DNA from 3 places in the Paenibacillus sp. NPDC055715 genome. Region 2 is predicted to be linked to each of the others. Evidence: riboswitches for the same ligand, from Rfam matches in the RefSeq annotation. Region 2 holds a riboswitch; each other region holds the start of a gene.
What was found. A riboswitch is a leader RNA that binds a small molecule or an ion and turns the genes downstream of it on or off. The one in region 2 is predicted to bind thiamine pyrophosphate.

Region 1 (3,281 bases), on a different contig from region 2:
TCGATGTTTGTTCTCGTTCTGTAATATGGCTGTCATAAAAACATTGGTTTACAGTAGCCGCGACTATTCTATATAATTTATGTAACCATGTTTCATGGTGTGAAACGAATATGGAACAAAGAGGAGCGGTTCACAATGGAAGACCGTAAATTAACCGTTCGCGCCGTGGAGCGTGCGCTTGATATATTGATGTGTTTTACCGGAGATTCCGATCTGGGCCTGACAGAGATTGCTTCCAAAATTGGTTTGCATAAAAGTACCGTCCATCGGCTGCTGACCACGTTGGAGGATCGGGGATTTGTCGTTCGGAATGCCGCAACGGAAAAATATCGGCTTGGCATCCGGATATGGGAGCTGTCCACCCATCTGTCGCAAAGCGACGAGCCGGCGATACTGTTACAGCCAGCGATGGAAGGATTACGTGATCGTCTGGGCGAAACGGTCAGCTTATACTTGCGCGATGGTAGCATGCGTACCCGCATTCAGGCCGTGCAGAGCAATCAGGCGATCCGTCGCGTTGCGCCAGTGGGTGCGCGCATGCCGCTGGCTGTAGGAGCCTCCAGCAAGGTACTGGCGGCCTTTATGCCGCCGCAGGAGCTGGAAGCCCTGCTAAGCGGGGACGAATGGCTGCCCTCGGTAGACCCGGAGGTCTATAAGGCTCAATTACAGGATATTCGTGAGAAGGGCTATGCGACCAGCTATGAGGAGCGGGAGTCGGGCGCTGCTGCTGTGGCTGCGCCTATCGTGAATCGGAAGGGACAGGTCGCTGCGGCCTTGTCTGTATCCGGCCCGGTCAGCCGACTAGCTCCTGAGACGCTGCATGATTTTGTCCCGGTTTTGATCGAGGCGGCAAAGGAAATGGGGCTTATGCTTCCGTAACAAGGATTAAGAGCAATGGGCAACCAGAGCAAATTTTGAAGGCGATCTTGGAAAAAGGAACCAGAGAAGGGTTGCCAAAGCCGTAAATTTGAAGTAATCTGATGGGGATGGCGTGTTGTCAGTTATAGCCGCCTCATGCGAACAGAATTGTAGGGCGGGCGAAAGATTACCGCCACTCTAGCAGATCTAACGAAAGATCTGCGACAGGATATGAATGTAGGATCATCACAAGATTGTGTGGATGAAATTCATATCGCAGTTACTGGGGGAGCCTGTAATGCCGGGCTGAGATGGAATCGCACTGGATTCCGGACCCTTTGCACCTGATCTGGATCATACCAGCGTAGGGAAGTAATCGGCCATTGAAATGTATACGCAGCCGCTGTCTACGGCAATGCATCGGAGTATGTTTCCGCGTGTGTAGCTGTCTGGATAGCTGTTTCGTTAGATTAGCCGGTTCCCTGGGGAACCGGCTTTTTTGCATAGATAGCCAGCCTGGGGATGGTTCCGGATCGGTGTGTTATTTCATCGAAACGGGAGGAATGGACAATGAAACCGACAGAAACAGAAGAAACAGTAGGGAACGCAGTGGATGAACAGTCAGGAGGGGGGAAGCCCTTTCCGGGGAGCCGCAAGGTATATATTCAAGGCTCGCGGCCGGACATTGCCGTACCGGAGCGTGAAATCGCCCTGCATCCCACACATACGCCGCAGGGCACGGAGCATCATGAGCCGTTACGTGTGTACGATACGAGCGGTCCCATGACCGACGAAGCCTATCAGGTCGATATCCGTAAGGGCTTGCCTCCATTCCGGCGAGCTTGGGCACTGGAACGGGGCGATGTGGAGGCTTACGAGGGGCGCTCCGTCAAGCCGGAGGATAACGGTTTGAAGCCCGGCTCCAAACGGGAGGCGGCGGAATTCCCTGGCGTCACCAACCGTCCGCTCCGTGCGCAGGAAGGGCGCAGCGTGACGCAAATGCATTATGCGCGGCAAGGGATCATTACGCCCGAAATGGAATTTGCGGCTATCCGCGAAGGGGTGGAGCCTGAGTTTGTGCGGCAGGAGTTGGCGGCAGGACGAGCCATTTTGCCTTCGAATATCAATCACCCGGAAAGTGAGCCGATGGTGATTGGTCGTCATTTTCACGTGAAGATTAATGCGAACATTGGTAATTCTGCGGTTACGTCCTCCATCGAGGAGGAAGTGGAGAAAATGACCTGGGCTGTACGCTGGGGCTCGGATACGGTCATGGACCTGTCCACAGGCCGTAACATCCATACGACGCGTGAATGGATCATCCGTAACTCCCCTGTGCCGATTGGGACTGTACCGCTGTATCAGGCGCTTGAAAAGGTGAACGGCGAAGCTGAGGCGCTAACGTGGGAGCTGTATCGTGACACACTGATTGAGCAGGCCGAGCAGGGCGTGGACTATTTTACAATTCATGCGGGCGTGCTGCTGCGGTATATTCCAATGACGGCAAGCAGAATGACAGGAATTGTGTCCCGTGGCGGGTCGATCATGGCGGCTTGGTGCCTTGCGCACCATCAGGAGAACTTTTTGTACACGCATTTTGAAGAAATATGCGAAATTATGAAAGCCTACGATGTGGCCTTTTCCCTCGGGGACGGTCTGCGTCCGGGCAGTATCTACGATGCGAATGATGAAGCACAGTTTGCTGAGCTGGTTACGTTGGGCGAGTTAACGCAAATTGCCTGGAAACATGATGTTCAGGTTATGATTGAAGGGCCGGGACATGTCCCGATGCACAAAATCAAGGAGAATGTGGACCTGCAAATGGAGATTTGCAAGGAAGCTCCCTTTTATACACTGGGACCGCTCACGACGGATATTGCACCTGGCTACGACCATATTACCTCGGCTATCGGGGCGGCGATGATCGGTTGGTTCGGGACGTCCATGCTATGCTATGTTACGCCGAAGGAGCATTTGGGCCTGCCGAACAAGGATGATGTCCGCGAGGGTGTCATTACGTACAAAATTGCGGCACATGCTGCCGATCTGGCGAAGGGCCATCCACGGGCGCAACAACGGGATGATGCTTTGTCCAAGGCACGCTTTGAATTTCGCTGGCGCGATCAGTTCAATCTTTCGCTCGACCCTGAGCGGGCCTTGTCCTACCATGATGAGACGCTGCCGGCAGAGGGCGCCAAGGAAGCTCATTTTTGCTCGATGTGCGGTCCCAAGTTTTGTAGTATGCGTATCACGCAGGACATTCGCGCCTATGCCGCGGACAAGGGGCTGAATACCGAAGAAGCGGTATCCGCCGGGATGCGTGAGAAGGCAGAGCAGTATCGGGATGCCGGGCAGTAAATAGGTAGCGAGTCAATCAACCGGGAAGCCAAATGGAGAGCACTGGCAAGCTCGTCAGAGGCTCT
Region 2 (3,281 bases):
AAATGGCGAATGGACTGGGCCTGGCGGCGATAGGGCTGGATCGGGATGTATCCGCACTTAGCGGTGGACAACGGACGAAGGTGCTTCTTGCCAAGCTGCTGCTGGAAAAGCCGAATGTGTTGCTGTTGGATGAGCCTACCAACTATTTGGATGTAGAGCATATTGAATGGCTTACACGGTATCTGAAGGATTATCCATATGCGTTTATTCTTATTTCTCATGATACTGAGTTTATGAATCAGGTTGTGAATGTTATCTATCATCTTGAATTTGCCAAAATGACCCGTTATTCAGCCAACTATGAAAAGTTCCTTGAAATGGCGGACCTGAACAAAAACCAGCATATTGAAGCTTATGAGAAGCAGCAGGATTTTATTAAGAAACAGGAAGATTTCATTCAACGTAATAAGGCGCGCGCCTCTACGTCAGGTCGGGCGAAGAGCCGTGAGAAGCAACTTGATCGAATCGAGCGCATTGATAAACCGGAAGAAGCGGCTAAGCCAACATTCCAATTTAAAGAAGCACGTGCGAGTGGGAAAACGGTATTTGAGGGTATTGATTTTGAAATTGGCTACACTCATGCTCTGTTGCCTAAAATGTCCATGACGATTGAACGTGGCGATAAAATTGCGATTGTGGGCTACAATGGTGTTGGTAAATCGACATTGCTCAAAACCATTCTGGGAAAAATTCCGCCGATCAGCGGCAAGACTTATCAAGGGGATTTCTTGCAGCCAGCTTATTTTGAGCAAGAAGTACGAGCAGAGAAAGTTACACCGATTGAGGATGTGTGGAATGAATTCTCGCACTTGAACCAGCATGAAGTAAGAGCGCATTTGGCGCGTTGCGGTTTGAAAAATGAGCATATCACCCGTCCGCTATCCGCCCTCAGTGGTGGTGAGCAGGCCAAAGTCCGCTTATGCAAACTACTAATGCGGGAAAGCAACTGGGTGTTGTTCGATGAGCCTACCAATCACTTGGATATCAAAGCGAAGGATGAGCTGAAACGTGCCTTGAAGGAATACAAAGGAACGGTACTGCTCGTATCTCACGAACCGGACTTTTATGAGGATTGGGTAACCAAAACGTGGAATGTGGAAGAATGGTCAAGTAAAGTCAACTAAATATCCAGTTCTGTACCAAGATTCACAAGAATCGGGGTTTGCAGGATTAGGAAAATATGCTATGCTATCTTTAGCTGATACAATAAAATAGTTACACTAGGGGAGCCGCCAATGCGGCTGAGACGGAATAAACGGATTTCGGACCCTTTGCACCTGATCTGGGTTATGCCAGCGTAGGGAAGTGAGCGTCGTACAAACGAGGTTGCGAAATTATTACTTTGTTTGTACGTGGGACGATATACGTATACGGATATAATGATCCGTTCGGTTATTGGACGTACGTTAAACCACTTCCCTTGGGAAGTGGTTTTTTTGCGTTTTCGTTCGTGTTCATATGTTCGTATTCATATCTCGTACCCCTTCATTTTTTTGCTGGTAAACGTGGCTAGTCCATACCGTATAGCACGATATGAGACTGTAAAGATACAGGGTCAGCTTACAACCATTTAGTCCATTGTGAGGTGAGAGTGAAATCGAATTGCACGTAATTACGATGGAAGGCGATTCCGATGCACATGCACATACTGCCCAAGTGGCTGCTGCTATTCATCCGTATGTTCATTATGTACACGTGCGCTTGAAGCAGAAGGGCGCATCTGAACTCCTTGCATTGACCCGCAGTATGGCGAATCTGGGAGTTCCTTTACAGCAAATTGCAGTAAATGACCGAATGGATGTTGCTTTGCTTACCTCCGTTGGGGCTATCCAGCTACCAGCTAACGGATTACCTGCTGGGGATGTCAAAAGTTTACTTCCAGAGGGTACGCGCTGCGGGGTGTCGGTGCATTCTTTGGAGGAAGCACAGGCTGCCGAACGGGCAGGAGCGGATTATGTACTCTATGGTCATGTGTATGAGACTCACTGCAAGCCTGGTATTACTCCACGAGGTATAGCACAGCTTGAGCGCATAAGCAGGTTGTTGAGCATCCCTGTGATTGCTCTAGGCGGCATACAACCACGCCATATTCAGGAGCTGTATACTGCCGGTGCAAGCGGAGTTGCCGTAATGTCCGGCATCTGGGAGGCTGAGTCCCCCGTTGCGGCTGCAAGGGCGTACAGGCAAATGGTGGATCGGGTAGTTCACAGCCTGTAGTAGTGAAACGGAAGTAGGAGATCGCTGCAAGCAGAATCGTTAGTGGAGAGGAGAGATTTGAACATATGCCAGAGATAAAAACAGAGGCACAAGCTATTGGACACGCTGAATGCTTGGTGATTGGTGGAGGTGTCATCGGTAGCTCCATTGCTTATCATGTGGCCAAGGAGGGTCGCAGTACGATATTGGTGGAACGATTCATTCCGGGCGAGGGAGCCTCAGGGGCTGCGGTTGGGATGCTGGCAGCAGAGATTGAAGAATTCACCGACCCGGAGTTGGCACAGTTCGCTCGCACAAGCCGGGATGCATTTCCCGAACTGGTTCGTGATCTGGAGCGTTTGTCCGGTGTTGCGATGGAATTCCGGACAGAAGGATTTGTGACTCCCTTCCGTTCGGAAGCAGAGGGGCAAAAACGCTGGAATGCGGCTATTGCGCGAGAGGGTGATCATCCTGTGTGGTGGGATGCCAGAGAATTGGCCCGCCGAATTCCAGGTTTGGATGGTCAAGTGATCGGGGCTATATACCGATCAAAGGAGACACAGATTTCTCCTGTCCAGCTTTGTCGTGCTTATACGAGGGCAGCTGTCGTACTGGGAGCAACAATATGCTCTGGTACACAGGCGGAGCAACTCGTAGTACAGAATGGGCGAGTTTGTGGCGTACAAACAGACAGTGGTTTTTTTTCCTGCGAACAGGTCATTATTGCTGGCGGATTGGATAGTATGAGACTGCTGGAGCAGGTTGGTTTTAAATATCCGCTTAATCCGGTCAAGGGTGAGGCTGTTGCAGTCTCCTTGAAGGATCATCCATTGGAATATACCATGTACGCCGATGATATTTACCTGGTGCCCAAGCGGAATAACGAGCTTTGGATTGGGGCGACGAGTCTGCCACATCAGTATGACAAAGAGGTCACTATTGGAAGCCTGGAGGGGCTGCTGGCCCGTGCTTCTGCCTGGCTGCCTCGCGTCCGTGAAGCTTCTTTTATACGCACTTGGGCGGGCTTGCGTCCGCAGGCAGCGGCGGGGCGCCCTTGTATTGGATCTGTTCCCGGCGTGGAAGGA
Region 3 (3,281 bases), on a different contig from region 2:
CCCGAGAATCATTGGCAGCCCAGGACGGAGCGGCTGTAAATACCAGCATGCTACTGGCTACGGCTGCTGCTGTAAAGCCTTTAAACCATTTTTTATGAAATAACAAAATATATCCCTCCTCATAAGGTGTAGGCGTTATACACATACTTTTGCACATATATGTAAGCTTTGAACCCACCTTTCCTATTTTAATCCAACACCAGGAAAAAAAGTAGTCATTTACTCCACTTATTTATGAAGAAATAATAAATTTCCGAGAATATAAAAACCAGCAAACCTCCCAAATAACTCGGAGAATTGCTGGTTTCCTCCTATTCTATCCGTTTCTATTTCTCCCACACCTGACGTCCAGTTTGCTTACCCACATACTCAATGCGAGTCGGGTTTACATCCAGAATGACATAATCGGGATCATCCGGGCCGGAAAACCATTCTTTTAGGGAGTCGTTCCACACCTGTTTGCGTAATCCCTCATTAGCCGTTACCCGGACTGTAGCCTCGACCTCTACAACTTCCTTCGTACCGCCAACCTCATAGCCCAGCAGCAGATAAGCGTTTGGATTGTCCTTCAGCTCTTCTACCTTATGTGTTTTGCGATCTGTCGCCAGATGAATGTTCAGCCCTTCGTTAAAAAGAGCCATATAGCGCACCTTCGGCTTGCTGCCTTCCACCGTACCCAACGAGCAGAATTTGTTGTTATCCAAAGCCTTTACAATGGCTTGTTCCAGTTGGCTGCGATCCAATGTTTCCGTTTTACCCACGGTACAACAACTCCTTTTTGCAAATTAGAATTCCTGTGAATTGGTTTCCGCAAGATCATGGTCATTTCCAGACCAAAGCTCACATTAAAAGTGTACCCTGTCGTTTGGCAAATGAACCGTCACTTCTTCCCCCATGCTGGACAGACCCGCCTTCTAAGCATATAATCGTCGTAGTCAACCCGAATGAATAACCCATTCGACTATACAATGCCAGGGGTGCTGGAATCGGCCGGCTGAGAGTGTGTCCCAAGACACTGACCCTTACAACCTGATCTGGGTAATGCCAGCGTAGGAATGCTTAAGCAAGATGCGCCCTTTCTTTGACCAGGCCCATCCCCTACTTTGGTATATACAAGCGCAAGCGTCCCGGAACATCGGGGCGCTTTTTTTTGTGAAAGATGATGTTGTTGGAACAGATAGCGTCCGGCAGAAGTTATTTTTGTGAAATGGGAAAGATAAGCTGTCTGATCCGACGGATTACGGGTAATAAAAGGAGAGAACACAACGATGAAACGCATGAAAATGTTAAGCCTTGGGCTGATCAGTCTGTGGCTAATGGCCCTGACTCTGACCGCCTGCGGCGGAAGCTCCCCCTCTGCACCGCAAGGCGCGGCTCCTGCCGCCAACACCCAAACGTCTCCCCCGACCAAGGGACTCAAGGACGTTAAAGTCGTGCTCGACTGGACGCCAAATACAAATCATACGGGACTCTATGTCGCCAAGGACAAAGGATTTTACGAAAAAGCAGGCTTGAATGTCCAGATCGTTCAACCCGGCTCAGGCGGAGCCGATCAAATGGTTGCTTCCAATGCTGTACCTTTTGGTATCAGTTATCAGGAAGGCGTCACACAGGCCCGTACGCAAGGGGTACCACTCGTATCCATCGCTGCGGTCATTCAGCATAATACATCTGGCTTCGCAGCCCCGGTGGATCGCGGGATTAAGAACCCGAAGGATTTTGAAGGCAAAACCTACGGGGGCTGGGGTTCGCCCGTAGAAGAAGCGGTCATGAAATCCATCATGGACGCAAACAAAGGCGATGTAAGCAAGGTGAAGATCATCAACATGGGTAATGCCGATTATTTTACAGCCGTGAAGCGGGATATCGACTTTGCCTGGATTTTCTACGCATGGACCGGGATTGAAGCCCAATTACGGGGTGAACCACTGGATATGCTGTATGTAAAAGATTATTCCAAAAGCCTGGATTACTATACACCTGTGATTGTGAGCAACGAACAGACGATTAAAAATAATCCCGAGCTGGTCAAGGCCTTCATGGACGCGACCGCCCAAGGCTATGAATATACCATCGCTCACCCGGAAGAAGCCGCAAATATCTTGATCAAAGCTGTGCCGGAGCTGGACAAAAAGCTGGTACTCGCCAGCCAAAAATGGCTAAGCCCGCGTTATCAGGACGATGCTACCCAATGGGGCGTGCAAAAAGCGGAAGTATGGCAAAACTACTCCAACTGGATGTACGAGCGCAAGCTACTCAGCAAACCCTTGGAAGTCGATAAAGCCTTCACAAACAACTTCCTGCCCAAGCGCTGATCTTGTACATCGAACTTGAAAGTAGCCTTTGTGCCACTACGCAGTCGGATGGTGCTTCGCTTGTAAAGCACCATTCCGCCTACTTCGTTCTTATGCTTGTTTCGCTTTTATAAAAATGCCACACAACCTAGCTTAAAAACTAAGGTGCTTTTAAGGTGGTTGGCAGCGCAGCGGTTCATTTGAATCTGGAGAAGCGTAGCGCTCGCCTTTGCTGTGGGATTCTTACCTTTTAAATTTATCCAAAGAATCCCACAGCAACAGCGATCGTAAGATCAAATGAAACGCGGAGTGGTCTCTCAACCACCTTAAACCACCATATTTTCCCAAAAACACTCCACATGAAGGACAGGTGAATTCACATGGCTAACACACTGCTCAGTATTCAAGTGATTCCTAAAACCCCAAATAACGAGGACTCTTATGCATATGTAGATAAGGCGATTGAAGTTATTCAGCGCTCTGGTGTCAAACATCAGGTGAACCCCTTGGACACAACCATGGAAGGTGAGCTGGATGAGCTGCTGAAAGTGGTTAAGGACATGCACGAGGCACTGACAGAAGCAGGCAGTCCAAGTGTCATTTCACAGATCAAAATCGCACATAACCCGCAGGGCATCAGCATGGATAAGCTGACCGAGAAATATCGCCCATGAACCCGAAAGGCAAAAGCGCATCCTGGTGGAGAAGCGTATGGCCGCCCCTTGTGGCGGTCCTCTTCTTTTTAGCGGCCTGGCAGGGAGCGGTTTCCTATTGGCATATTGAATCATGGATACTGCCTGCTCCGTCCCTGATCGTGCAGGAGGGCATGGCCCAGTCAGCACTGCTCAGCGCGCACACTTGGGCTACCATTCGCTTAACGCTGGCGGGATTTGCTATCGGCACAGTGACAGGGCTATTGATCGCTATCATTCTTCATACCATCCCTTTTCTCAAATCAGCTCTGTATCCACTGCTCATTCTCAGTCA

Region 1: another riboswitch for thiamine pyrophosphate. It lies ahead of thiC (phosphomethylpyrimidine synthase ThiC); the one in region 2 lies ahead of ACWGOO_RS11010 (thiamine phosphate synthase).
Region 3: another riboswitch for thiamine pyrophosphate. It lies ahead of ACWGOO_RS20545 (ABC transporter substrate-binding protein); the one in region 2 lies ahead of ACWGOO_RS11010 (thiamine phosphate synthase).

What each region holds. Positions count from the first base shown of each region.
Region 1 is NZ_JBSHGA010000007.1:28,499-31,779, reverse strand. Features, by position in the region: gene ACWGOO_RS13265 (IclR family transcriptional regulator) at 136-879, shown strand; TPP riboswitch at 1,134-1,246, shown strand; gene thiC (phosphomethylpyrimidine synthase ThiC) at 1,429-3,216, shown strand.
Region 2 is NZ_JBSHGA010000005.1:174,196-177,476, forward strand. Features, by position in the region: gene abc-f (ribosomal protection-like ABC-F family protein) at 1-1,124, shown strand, start outside; TPP riboswitch at 1,213-1,321, shown strand; gene ACWGOO_RS11010 (thiamine phosphate synthase) at 1,603-2,217, shown strand; gene thiO (glycine oxidase ThiO) at 2,283-3,281, shown strand, end outside.
Region 3 is NZ_JBSHGA010000019.1:2,761-6,041, forward strand. Features, by position in the region: gene ACWGOO_RS20535 (bifunctional 2',3'-cyclic-nucleotide 2'-phosphodiesterase/3'-nucleotidase) at 1-106, opposite strand, end outside; gene ACWGOO_RS20540 (pyridoxamine 5'-phosphate oxidase family protein) at 327-761, opposite strand; TPP riboswitch at 964-1,073, shown strand; gene ACWGOO_RS20545 (ABC transporter substrate-binding protein) at 1,269-2,315, shown strand; gene ACWGOO_RS20550 (MTH1187 family thiamine-binding protein) at 2,675-2,968, shown strand; gene ACWGOO_RS20555 (ABC transporter permease) at 2,965-3,281, shown strand, end outside.